Regions from separate parts of the Anaerobacillus sp. ABA4_114 genome, predicted to be linked through region 2. Evidence: riboswitches for the same ligand, from Rfam matches in the RefSeq annotation. Region 2 holds a riboswitch; each other region holds the start of a gene.
The links. Region 2 has a riboswitch for S-adenosylmethionine ahead of metX (homoserine O-acetyltransferase MetX). Riboswitches for the same ligand answer to the same signal wherever they lie in the genome.
Positions count from the first base shown of each region.

Region 1: linked by a shared signal. The riboswitch ahead of metK (methionine adenosyltransferase) and the one ahead of metX (homoserine O-acetyltransferase MetX) in region 2 are both predicted to bind S-adenosylmethionine.
Region 3: linked by a shared signal. The riboswitch ahead of ACXAEY_RS20330 (LLM class flavin-dependent oxidoreductase) and the one ahead of metX (homoserine O-acetyltransferase MetX) in region 2 are both predicted to bind S-adenosylmethionine.
Region 4: linked by a shared signal. The riboswitch ahead of ACXAEY_RS08135 (Na+/H+ antiporter NhaC family protein) and the one ahead of metX (homoserine O-acetyltransferase MetX) in region 2 are both predicted to bind S-adenosylmethionine.

Region 1 is NZ_JBSWUM010000001.1:1,101,364-1,104,642, reverse strand. Features, by position in the region: gene ACXAEY_RS05405 (MSMEG_1061 family FMN-dependent PPOX-type flavoprotein) at 1-190, opposite strand, end outside; gene metK (methionine adenosyltransferase) at 360-1,556, opposite strand; SAM riboswitch class I at 1,754-1,864, opposite strand; gene pckA (phosphoenolpyruvate carboxykinase (ATP)) at 2,081-3,279, shown strand, end outside.
Region 2 is NZ_JBSWUM010000001.1:859,163-862,441, forward strand. Features, by position in the region: gene ACXAEY_RS04205 (anti-sigma factor domain-containing protein) at 1-957, shown strand, start outside; gene ACXAEY_RS04210 (TlpA family protein disulfide reductase) at 1,077-1,496, opposite strand; SAM riboswitch class I at 1,662-1,771, shown strand; gene metX (homoserine O-acetyltransferase MetX) at 1,853-2,926, shown strand; gene ACXAEY_RS04220 (O-acetylhomoserine aminocarboxypropyltransferase/cysteine synthase family protein) at 2,930-3,279, shown strand, end outside.
Region 3 is NZ_JBSWUM010000001.1:3,930,565-3,933,843, forward strand. Features, by position in the region: gene ACXAEY_RS20330 (LLM class flavin-dependent oxidoreductase) at 1-1,170, opposite strand, end outside; SAM riboswitch class I at 1,253-1,354, opposite strand; SAM riboswitch class I at 1,501-1,606, shown strand; gene ACXAEY_RS20335 (acyl-CoA dehydrogenase family protein) at 1,691-2,833, shown strand; gene ssuE (NADPH-dependent FMN reductase) at 2,882-3,279, shown strand, end outside.
Region 4 is NZ_JBSWUM010000001.1:1,626,493-1,629,771, reverse strand. Features, by position in the region: gene ACXAEY_RS08135 (Na+/H+ antiporter NhaC family protein) at 14-1,318, opposite strand; SAM riboswitch class I at 1,387-1,491, opposite strand; gene ACXAEY_RS08130 (alpha/beta fold hydrolase) at 1,573-2,412, opposite strand; gene ACXAEY_RS08125 (YolD-like family protein) at 2,502-2,834, opposite strand; gene ACXAEY_RS08120 (Y-family DNA polymerase) at 2,850-3,279, opposite strand, start outside.

The DNA.
Region 1 (3,279 bases), 240 kb from region 2:
CCCTCGGGGATACATCGCTTCCCGAATGAGATGCTGTAGCGATTGTTAAGAAAGGTGAATGTGAGATAAATCGTTCACAGTTATCATCTAAGAAGTTGATCACCTTGTTGGCAGCTAACTTCCCCGGCTCTCCTCCAATCGATCGTAACTCTTCTAGCGATTCAACTTTCTGTCCAAAAACGTCTGACATGGTAGCCCCCCTAACTAAATCTCAACTATTTCAAGTTTACCATTAAATGGCTTTTGCGCGTTGGGTAGTTCTGTCATATGACGTTATATAACCATTACGCTACTTAAACCGCACAAAAAAGCTGTCGAGAATATCTCGACAGCTTGCTAGGCCTCATAGGCTTACTATTTTATTGGTTAGCACCCTTTTTAAGAGCTTCTGCTTTATCAGTGTACTCCCATGGTAATTCGATGTCTGTACGTCCAAAATGGCCGTAAGCAGCCGTTTGCTTGTAAATTGGGCGTCGCAGATCTAACATCTTGATGATCCCTGCTGGACGTAGGTCGAAGTTATCTCGCACCAGTTGTACTAGCTTCTCTTCAGATACGGTTCCAGTGCCAAACGTGTCGATCGAAATCGATACAGGTTGAGCTACTCCAATCGCATAAGCCAACTGTACTTCACAACGATCAGCAAGTTTTGCTGCTACGATATTTTTAGCTACGTAGCGCGCTGCATAAGCCGCTGAACGGTCAACCTTTGTAGCATCCTTACCTGAGAATGCGCCACCACCATGACGTGCATATCCGCCGTAAGTATCCACGATGATCTTACGCCCTGTTAACCCTGCATCACCTTGAGGTCCACCGATTACAAAGCGACCAGTAGGATTAATGAAATACTTTGTATCTTCATCGATCAATTCTGGAGAAACAACAGGCTTAACGACGTGCTCTTTAATATTTCGTTGAATTTGCTCAAGCGAAACTTCTGGATGATGCTGTGTAGAGACAACGATCGTATCGATACGTACCGGCTTACCTTCTTCATCATATTCTACTGTAACCTGGGTTTTGCCATCCGGACGAAGATAAGGTAGGATTTCCTCTTTTCTTACTTCGCTTAAACGACGTGCCAACTTATGAGCTAAAGAAATCGGTAGAGGCATAAGTTCAGGAGTTTCATTACAAGCATACCCAAACATCAACCCCTGGTCACCAGCGCCAATCGATTCAATCTCATCGTCAGACATTTGGCCTTCACGTGCTTCTAAAGCCACGTTCACACCAGCAGCAATATCAGCTGACTGTTCATCGATCGATGAAAGGACTGCACATGTTTCTGCGTCAAAACCATATTTAGCACGTGTGTATCCAATCGATTGGACCGTTTCACGAACGACTTTCGGAATATCTACATAGTGAGATGTAGTGATCTCTCCGGAAACCAACACTAGTCCAGTCGTGACTGTAGTTTCACATGCAACGCGCGCATTAGGGTCGTGCGCAAGAATATCATCCAGAATCGCATCAGAAATTTGGTCTGATATTTTATCTGGATGCCCCTCAGTTACTGATTCAGAAGTAAACAAACGACGATTACTCACTTAAGTACCTCCTTAAGGATTCATTCCTATTTAATATAGTGTAATGGATACGGTACTCATTTCCCTAATAGTGTTGTCGAAACGAGACATCGAATTCAATAATAAACGGTAATATTACGCTTTTTTCCAAAAACGACAATAAAAAAGCCCTTTCCTTCATCATAAAGGGAAAGGAGCTGAAGTCTCTTGCCTTTCGCCTCTTATCTTCCAAGACAATAAGTCTTGCAGGTTAGCACCTTAATCCACTATATGAGGAGTTGGTTGCTGAGCTTCATAGGGCCTGTCCCTCCGCTTACTCGGGATAAGAGTATCCATTCTCGAAATATAATATCGTAGTTCGCTTTCTCTGTCAATCTAATGACACAAGCCCTAATTAGAAAGGTCATTCACCTTTTTTTCACTTTTCAAGGAAAAATCCATAGATTAGTATAGAATAATTAAATGAATGTGTTATACTAATTTTGAGTTAAACAAGTTCAGAAAAGATCTTGATGAAATTTTATTATAAAGGATGGGTTTAACGTATGAAAACAGCTTCCTTCTCTTCACCACTTTTGGATGCCATTTTAAATAAGAATAATCCGCATGTTAATTTATCAGTTTCTGAACTGGTAGAACGTTCACTATCGATGAAAGAGGGAACATTAACATCCACTGGCGCTCTTCGTGTTGAAACAGGCAAATACACTGGACGTTCTCCAGAGGACAAGTTCATTGTCCGTGAAGAATCAACAAAAGACAAAATCAACTGGAAAACAAACCAGTCTATCTCTTCAGAACATTTTGAAAGCCTTTACACTAAGGTTCTGGATTACCTGGGAGAGAAAAAAGATCTTTATGTTTTCAAAGGGTTCGCTGGAGCAGACCAATCAGCAAGACTACCCATCCAGGTTATCAATGAATATGCATGGCACAACTTGTTCGCACATCAGCTTTTCATCCGCCCAAATGAATCTGAATTAAAAGGACATGAAGCAGAGTTCACTGTCATTTCTGCCCCTGGTTTTCAAGCTAACCCAGACAAAGACGGCACGAATTCAGAAACGTTCATTATTATTTCATTTGAAAAACGTACCGTCTTAATCGGTGGCACTGAGTATGCAGGTGAGATTAAGAAATCGATCTTCACTGTCATGAACTACTTACTACCTGAGCGAAATATCCTTTCCATGCACTGTTCGGCGAACGTAGGAAAAGAAGGCGATGTGGCTCTCTTCTTCGGTCTATCAGGTACAGGAAAGACGACACTATCAGCAGACGCAAACCGTCGCTTGATCGGTGACGATGAACATGGCTGGTCGATGAACGGGGTCTTCAACATCGAAGGTGGCTGCTACGCCAAATGTATTAATTTGTCTAGAGAAAAAGAGCCTCAAATTTGGGATGCAATTCGATTCGGCACTGTTCTTGAGAACGTTGCACTAGACAACAATTCGAGACTGCCTGATTATGATGATACAAGTTTAACTGAAAATACGCGTGCTGCATATCCAATCGACGCCATTCCTAATATTGCGGTTCCGAGCGTAGCGGGTCACCCTAACACGATTATCTTTTTGACTGCAGACGCTTTCGGGGTCCTACCGCCAATCAGTAAGCTGACAAAAGAGCAAGCGATGTTCCACTTCCTTTCTGGTTACACAAGTAAGCTAGCCGGAACTGAAAGAGGGGTTACGTCTCCACAAGCAACGTTCTCCACTTGCTTTGGTGCACCGTTCCTACC
Region 2 (3,279 bases):
GTTGCTGCATATGTTAGCTTTGATATCAATCCGAGTATCGAAGTAGGTGTTAATTCTGACCTGGAAGTAGTACAGTATCAGGCTTGGAATTCAGACGGCGAAGGGCTGAGTTTAGACCAGGATACAAAAAATATGCCACTTGCTGAGTTTGCAAATGTACTAATTTCTAAACTTGAAGAGAATGGCTTTTTAACTGATCAGGGAAAGCTGCTTATCGTAGCGAGTAATGTTGAAGAAAACAGTCGTTATCAGAAGGTGAAAAGTAAGCTTGAAGAAACGATTAATGGTTTGAAAAACAATGAGGTCCTTACAAAACAGGCTGTTGCAATCACTACGATTTTACATGCGGATCATCATACCCGTAAGATGGCAGTTGAGAAGGGTGTGTCTCCTGGAAAGTATATAACTTATCTGGCTGCACAAGATCGTGGAGTAACGATTTCTCTTGAAGATGCCCGCGACCTTTCTATTAAGAAATTAGATTCGCTCGAAAATCGCGCAACTGCATCAGAGGGTAATACAGAACCTATTGAAGACAGGTACGAGCTAGATAATAAAATTACTCAGCTTAATGATAAATCAAATAAAACGGTTGACAGCTCAGAGAATAAAAAAGGACAGAGTAACCAAAATTCTGAAGCAGTGGTAAAAGAAGAAAAAGATCCGATCGGTCAACTATCAAATAAGAACGAAAAGTCTTCATCTCAACCAACTGGAAATAACGATTCTGGTCGTGTGGATAAAGACTCTGAACAAAATGAGAACAACAACGAGAAAAATAGTGGATCCTCAAAAAATGATAAACAAAATGATGATAAAGAAGTCAGAGAAGATAAAGATAACAGAAAAGACAAAGACGATCTAGAAGATAGAGAAGATGATGAGGACGAAGAAGACGAAGAAGATGAAGAAGACGAGCGTGAAGACAATCGCTCAAAAGAAGACAATGATGATTAAGTAAGTGAACAGTGAGATTGACAGTTCGCCACGAATAACTTAGATTAACGCCATTATTTTATATTATTTTTAACAAAGCTAGGGAAATTTCCCTAGCTTTGTTTTAGTTATAACTTCATTCAAAGCATGATTGAGGGGAGGACTTTAACGATATCCAGGAAAGATGCCCTGTCCCCGAATGTTTGTACAACTTCGTGGTTCCTGTCTAGAAGGACAGTCGTTGGTACACCAGTGCACCCATAGTTATCGTACGTATCTCTACCATTATCTTTTAATTCTGGAAAAGGCAGATCGTTCTTGATAGCAAAATCTTTGCCTGCCTCTTCTGTTCTTTCACGTCCAGTCACATTTATTGTTAAGAATGCAAGTTTGTTTAAGTCTGCATGTTCATAAAATTGTTCTTTCATAGGTAGGTCCTTCATACAATCAGGACACCATGAAGCCCAAAACGTAAGCATAACCGGCTTCCCTTCATAGTCGGTTAATGAATACTTTTGATCACCTCTGACCTCTTGTAAAGAAAACGTAGGGGCTTTCACAAAAAGTCTCCTTTCGCATATAGATTTATGGTAACCTTATCAAAATTCTGGTTCTAATCAAAATATTTGATGCGTAGAGTGGATTTGTATAAACTTTCAGAAAATGTTTGACACTAATGCATTGCCTTGCTAAAATAATACTCAATCAAAGTAATTGAATATTCGTTCTTATCTAGAGAGGCGGAGGGACTGGCCCTATGAAGCCCGGCAACCGTCAAACCATTTGGTTTGAAAAGGTGCCAATTCCTGCAGGTATAATGCCTGGAAGATAAGCGGAGCTGATTTCTATAATCCAGCCTCTCTGTCTTTCAGAGAGGCTTTTTTATATTCAATGAGCGTGATGGGAGTGATCGGAGTTGAGAAGAGAGACGGTATACGAGGACCAACGGATATCCATTGGCTCGTTCGTTCTCGAATCAGGAAAAGAACTTGACGAGGTTGAACTTGCATATGAACGAGTAGGACCGAAGGAAGCACCAGTCATTCTAGTCTGTCATGCACTAACGGGCAATCAGTATACGGTTGGAAGGAAACAAGATGGTTGGTGGGAAGGTCTGATTGGTCACGGTAAGTATGTAGATACCTCTGAATTTCAAGTAATCACATTCAACGTATTAGGCGGTTGTAATGGTTCGACCGGACCATTATCTCGTAATCCGTTTACAAACCAACCGTATCAGGCGGATTTTCCATTCATAAGTGTGAGGGATATGGTTCATTCTCAAAAGCGAGCACTTGAAGCACTCGGTATCGATCGACTTCATGCCGTGATCGGTGGGTCGCTTGGAGGCATGCAGGTGCTTGAGTGGGGAATTCTCTACCCTGATGCGATGGAGCATCTTGTTCCATTAGCTGTGACACCATCTTTGAGTGCTTACGGAATTGCATATAATGCCATCTCAAGACATGCCATAACGACTGACCCTGAATGGAAGGGAGGGTATTATGATCAATCGCATCCTCCCGCATCGGGGTTAGCAACAGCACGTATGATCGGAATGATTTCATACCGAACAGATGAGATGTTTCAGAAGAAATTTGGAAGAAGGGTCATTGCAAAACCTGAAGATCACCATGAAGAGGCTCTTTACGACGTCGAATCTTACCTTCATTACCAGGGTAAAAAGCTAGTTGGTCGGTTTGATGCCAATAGCTATTTGTACTTATTAAAAGCAATGGATAACCATGATATTACCAGGGGAAGGGACGCACCGATTGAAGAAGTGAAGGCAAATGTTTTAGCAATTAGTTTTAAAGGTGATTTAATTTACCCTCCTAAAGATCTTGAAGCTTTATTTTCGCTTAAGGCGCGTTTTACGATCGTTGATACAAAGTATGGTCATGATGGATTCCTCGTTGAATTTGATAGATGGGGGCAATTGATTAAAGAACAATTACAAGAACCGTCAAAAATACAAAGGAGTGGATAAGAGATGGCAGAGAAGCGTTATAACCTAGAAACGATTGGCATCCATGGTGGTTTACAGGCAGATCCAGCTACAGGAGCGAGAGCACTACCGATCTATCAATCCAACGCGTACAAATTTAACAGCACGGAACATGCAGCTGATTTGTTTGGTTTAAAAGAAGAAGGGTTTATTTATTCTAGAATTGGTAATCCGACGGTAGGAACGCTTGAAGAACGGGTTGCGGAGCTTGAAGGCGGAATTGGAGCACTCGGTCTTGCAAGTGGTATGGCAGCTATTACAAACGCGATTTTAAATATTGCGAATAGCGGTGATGAAATTGTTTCTGCTTCTACTTTATATGGCGGGACATATAA
Region 3 (3,279 bases), 3.1 Mb from region 2:
TTCGAATTGAAATTGAATCGCATCCGCTACATCAGAAGGGTTACCAACGATCACGCTGTTGCGGTCGATCGATTCAAAGCGATTCAACACCTCTCTTACCGTCAGCTTTTTCGGCGCATCCTTCGTCAACGTTGCCGCTTTATACTGTCCACCTTCTGTTGATTTCTTATATTCAAACGGCTCATCAAGGTCCATCTCTTCAAACTCTGCTACATCATAGCCACTCGCACCGTATTGAGCCTTTGCTGCATCAGCACTCCATAGCTTGTTGTACGCCTCAAACTTCGCCTCCGCTTCCTCTGTCGTTTCACCTACGATCACACTTAAAAACGAGAAAATTTTCACGTGATCCGGATTTCTTCCATGCTTGACGGCACGCTCACGAATATCATCGGCATAGTAGTGGATTCGCTCAGGAGTCGGTCCTCCGACAAACACGCACTCCGCATGCTTTGATGCGAATTCTCGCCCTTTCTCTGATGTCCCAGCTTGATAGATCACAGGCGTTCGCTGTGGAGACGGTTCACTAAGATGCGGTCCTTCAACACTGAAATAGTGACCTTCATGATTGATTTCATGAACTTTGTCGGGCTCAACAAGCGTATCAGCTACTCGATCTTCAACCACAGCACCATCCTCCCAGCTGCTTTCCCACAATTTGTAGGACACGTCCATATACTCATGAGCGATATCATAACGCTCATCATGACGAATCATCTTCTCAAGTCCGAAGTTGCGTGCCGCATTCGGTAAATAAGAGGTAACGACGTTCCAGGCAACTCGCCCTTTTGTTAGATGATCGAGCGTCGAAAATCTGCGCGCATTTCCAAAAGGTGCTTCGTACGTCGTGCTGACCGTAACAGCGAAGGAAAGGTGCTCGGTCACACTCGCCATCGCAGGGACAAGAAGTGCGGGATCATTGATTGGCACTTGCAATCCATCACGGATTGAAGGATCCTTACTCTTTTGGTACACATCATAAACACCAAGAACATCTGCAAAGAAGACCGCATCGAACTTCCCTTTCTCTAATGTCTTAGCAAGGTCGATCCAGTAGTCTAAGTCTTTGTATCTCTGATGACGCTGACTTTCTGGATGCTTCCATAGCCCATGTGAATTGTGCATCGAACTGTTCATGTCGAACGCATTCAAAATGATTTGTTTACTCATCTCTTTGAACCTCCACTCTTTTTTGAAACATAAAAAGGCCTCTTCATAAGAAAAGAAGAGGCCGTGAAAAAGCAACTGTCTTTTCTTATCCTTCAAGCATCGCTTGCTGGAATTGGCACAGTACTCAACCGAGTCTGTTGCCGAGGCTTCAAAGGGCCAGTCCCTCCACCTCTCTTGATAAGAAAGTTTGTTTTATTGAATTTAACGATGAATATACAGCACCGATCGATTCCCTGTCAACAAAAAAATCAAAAAATTATTTCTTTTCTAATTACTTGTTGACATTGCGTTTATTTGTCCGTATTCTATTCTTTAACGCACTACCGCATGCATTTATCTAGAGTCAGGGGAGGAATCTGGTCCAACGATCCTGCAGCAACCGCTTATCTTAAGCAAGGTGCTCATTCCAGCAGACTTTTTGTCTGAAAGATGAAGCTTGTATGGTTCGAATGTTAATGAGCCTAAGTCTACTTTCAGCTGAAAGTAGACTTTTTTTGTATAGAGAAAAAGGAGGATACCGATGCCATTTGCAACTGAAAAGCAGCCTGATTTGAAGGAAGAACTCACTGAACTCGTTGAACTTTTTAAAAGTAGATCTGCAAAATATGATGAAGAAGAAAGGTTTCCTTACGAGAACTTCGAAGATTTAAAGGCGAGGAACTTTTTATCACTCACTGTACCAAAAGAATATGGAGGCTCCGGTCTTAACTTGTACGAGTTCTTGAAAGTTCAAGAACAGCTCGCATCAGGTGATGGTCCGACGGCACTGTCCCTCGGCTGGCAGCTTGGAGTCATCTTAGAAATCGCTGAATCGCGAGCCTGGGATGAAGCGGTTTTCGAAAAAGTGTGCCACTTGATCGTAAACGAAAAAGCACTACTCAACCTTGCGCAAACTGAAAAAGCAACCGGCAGCCCTTCACGCGGCGGGATTCCTCAAACGACTGCTACAAAAACGCCGGAGGGCTGGATCATCAATGGACGAAAATCCTTTACGTCGATGGCCGTGGCGCTTGATTACTCCATCGTCACAGCTGACGTTGATCAAACCGGTAAGAAAGGGTTTGTCCTGATTGATCATAAGCTTGAAGGCGTACAAATTGAGGAAACGTGGGACAGTATCTCCATGAAAGGGACAAAGAGTGATGATCTCGTGCTACATAACGTCCACGTTAAACCTGAGGATCTATTGGTAATTGAGGAGAACCACAAAGCCTCTCCGAAAGGATGGTACCTGCAGATTCCAGCCGTTTACCTTGGCATCGCCTCTTCAGCCATGGACTACACGGTCGAATTCGCCTCCTCCTTCTCCCCTTCAACACTTCCTGGTCCGATCAAAGACGTGCCAGAAGTAAGGAGAAAGATCGGCGAGATGCAGTTAGAGCTATTCAACGCGCGAGAAGTTCTTTATGCTGTCGCAAAGAGATGGAGTGAAAACCCTGAAGAGCGTCCGCATATGGGAGCGGACTTAGCAGCAGTGAAGCATATCGTAACAAATAGTGCGAACCGAGTCGTAGATTTAGCGATGCGCGTGGTCGGTGCTAGAAGCCTGTCTGCCAGCAACCCATTACAGCGCCATTTCCGAAACGTACGAGCAGGGCTTCATAACCCGCCGACAGACGATGCAATCGTGTATAGTCTTGCGAAAAGCGTGTTTGCTGACTGAGTATGTGTAAGAAAATTGTGATGACACTAGTTTAGGAGAGTGAAAACAATGAGCAATGTTGTACTTATTTACGGAGGAAACTCCCTTCAATCGAGACTAAAAGGAATCAAGGACTATGCAGAAAGTTATTTAAAGGAGCAGTCGATCTCCTATGAATCAATCAATGTAATCGACTTACCCGCTACCGATTTAATTACCGCTAACTTTAGCAGCGCTGCGATTTTGGAAGCGAATGAAAAAGTAGAAAAAGCAGATGCCGTTATTATTTTATCGCCTGTTTATAAAGCTGCTTATACAGGGATATTGAAGACGTACCTCGATCTTCTTCCTCAAAAAGGATTGAAAGGAAAAGCCGTTCTTCCATTGATGATCGGTGGATCGTTCGGGCATCTCCTTGCGATCGATTATGCGCTTAAGCCTGTACTCTCTTCTCTTGGAGCGACGAA
Region 4 (3,279 bases), 770 kb from region 2:
CCTGGTTGTTTCGTTATTCTACTGCTTCTTCTTTTCGAAATGAAGGATAATTGATGGTAATTGCCACAATACCAGCGACCGCTGTAAGAATTGGATAGATTGAATATGGTATGAGTGCTAAAGGCGAGATCGAAGCTAGTCCAGCCGCTGCTAACAACTGTGCGCCGTATGGCAGCATGCCCTGAACACTTCCAGAAAATATATCAAGAATACTTGCGGACTTTCGAGCATCAACTTGATACTCTTCTGATATGTTCTTCGCGAGTGGTCCACCCATTATGATTGATATCGTGTTATTTGCCGTTGATAAGTCTAAAACCGTAGCGAGCCCAGCGATACCAAACTCTGCCCCTCTTCTCGATCTCACTCGATGAAGAATTTTATCGAGAACGTACTGAACGCCTCCATTATATCGGATAACCTCGATCATCCCACCAATAATCAATGCGATCATGGCGAGATCTTCCATCCCTTTGATGCCATCCGTTACCGTAGAAACGAGCCCACTTAAACCAAACGTCCCGTTAAATAAGCCCACAGCACCTGCGAACAATGTCCCACTAACGAGTACGATCAGTACATTCACGCCTGCAATCGCTGCGATCAATACGCCAAGGTATGGGAGTACTGTGATAAAATCAAATGATTTACCTCCACTTACTGTCGCGCTTTCCCCTACCGTTAAGAATCCATATATAATGGCAGTAATAATTGCAGCCGGTAAAACGATGAAAAAGTTCACTTTGAACTTATCTTTCATTTTCGTGTTTTGCGTCCGAACAGCTGCAATCGTCGTATCCGAAATCATCGAGAGGTTATCTCCAAACATCGCTCCTCCGATGACCGCTGACAATGTCAAAGCTACAGGAATCCCTGATTGCTCTGCAATTCCAATTCCAATCGGAGCCAGTGCTACGATCGTTCCCATCGACGTCCCCATCGATATCGAAATAAAGCATCCGATTAAAAATAAACCAACAACGAGAAGGCTTGCTGGTAATATTGAGATGCCGAGATTCACAATCGAATCTACTGCACCTATCTTCTTGGCTGTTTCAGCGAATGCTCCCGCTAATAAAAAAACAAGAATCATTAAGATGATATTGGAGTTCCCTGCTCCTCTACAAAACACCTCGACCTTTGTCATGAAGCTTTCTTTCCTATTCATCGCAAGTGCAACGCCTGCAGCGATCAGTGAAGCAAGCACAACAGGCATGCTATAAAAATCTTTTGTTACAACTGCCGTTCCAATAAAAAGTAAAATAAATATACCGAGTGGAAGCAGCGCAAAGCCGTTCCCTTTTATGTCTTTGTCCATGATGTTTCTCCTTGTTCGTAAAGTTTGTAGCAATCAAAAAAGCCCACTTCAAGAGAAGAGGGCTTTCACTCTTATCTCTCAAGATCTCTCTTGCTGGAAGCAGCACCTTTCTGACATATCAGAGGTTGCTGAAGCTTCTCAGGGCCAGTTCCCTCCACTTCTCTTGATAAGAACTATTCGATTTAGTGTTATGAAGTTTATCACGCATTATTCTTTTTCGTCAAGAAAAAAGTCGAATCGTGTCGCTCTTCGACTTATGCCTGAATAAATTTCTGAATGTCTCTTAAAATCGAACGAGGCTGCTCTTCCGGAAGAAGATGACCCGTCTTTTCGTATACGATCAGCTCTGAATTCGGCAGATCTTCTGCCAACCGCTTTCCAATTTGAAGCGGTACAACTCGATCATGCTCCCCCCATATCAGTAAACTCGGCGTATGAATTCTTCTCAATTCTTCTTGTGATAAATCCCCTTCACGATCTCGAATCATTCGTACGAGAGAACGGAAAATCCCTTCATGAAAGAAAGGCTGAACATACCCATCCACCATCTCTTCATCGATTAAATTCGGATCGTAAACGCAGTTCACCAAATTCCCTTTTGCTCCTTTTCGCGAAAGCCAGCGCTTTAAATACATTGAGAAAAAGGGCAAATAAGAGGAATACACTAAACTCTGCCTCGCTTTTTCAAGGTAGCCTGAACTACTGAGCAAAATGTTTTTCTTAACTAGGTCTTCATCGATACTTGCGGCTCTTAATGCCACTTGCCCTCCCATCGAATGACCGATCATAACGGTTTCGTCAATACTTAGCCGCTCGAGTAGTTCGATCACGACTTCCGCAAAGTTTTGATAAGAATGAACAAACCGACTCGATTTTTCACTTCTTCCAAACGGCGGGAGATCCACGGCTACAATCGTGTAATGCTTTGAAAGCAAGGGAATCAACCGTCGATAACTAAAAGTCGAAGATAAAAACCCATGCAGTAATGTTAGTACAGGACGGTCGGACGTCACTTCGTTCTCATGATATTCATAGTGAATATCGATTCCTTTTATGTTTTCCTTATAATGTTTGAGACTCTCTACAGATAGCATCTGACAGTTCACTCCGTATACTAGTTTGTACGTATTTTACCCCTTTTCGCTGAGGAAAAACGTCTTCAGTTGTGGAGAGTGTTACCATCTTAGTCGCCTTCACCGATATGCACGAGGCTTGCAAACGGAATGTTCTGCCTCTTCTCATCTAGGTCAACAATTCGCAATTCTTTATTGAGCTGGTCGATATAATGAACATATCCTGTCAACACATTCTTCGTACCGTTCTTGAAGTAGTGAAATGTAAGCGGCTGGTGAAAGGCCATCGCTTCGCAAATGGTGTCGTTCATCTCCTCCATCTTCTGCTCATCAAGCTCAGGCTGTTCTCTTCTCCGATCTTCTTCTTTCCATTCTCTTAACTCTTTAACATGCTCTGGTAACATCATCGATGTCCATTTGATATTTCCTCGGTCACGAATCATCTTATCAACCCCTTTCTATGCTTTGTGACCTCCGACAAGCTTACTTCGATGCAATGCTGTACCGGCTTTCGTATAGGAAACAGCGCGAAGCAGAGAATCGGATCCGTATTTCTCCCGTATCGAATCCATTACGTATCCAAGGTCTCGTTGCTTCGGCCGTTTCATATTGAAAAGGTCGAGCTGCACTTCCTCGTCATCACAAATATTTGAAAGAGCGATTGAAATTTTCCGAACCGTTTGCCCTCTATAAAATTCCTGAAAAAGCTGCAAGCACACGTTATAGATTTCAAGTGTGATGGAAGTGGGGCTATCGATGCTTTTCGACCTGTGAAAACCACCGCCTCCTTCGTCTTTACTATAGCCGATCCCGAGGCTGATCGTACGCCCCGCTTTCCCGGCTCTCCTCGCACGCCTCGCTACTTCTTCACTCATTTCCAAAATAACG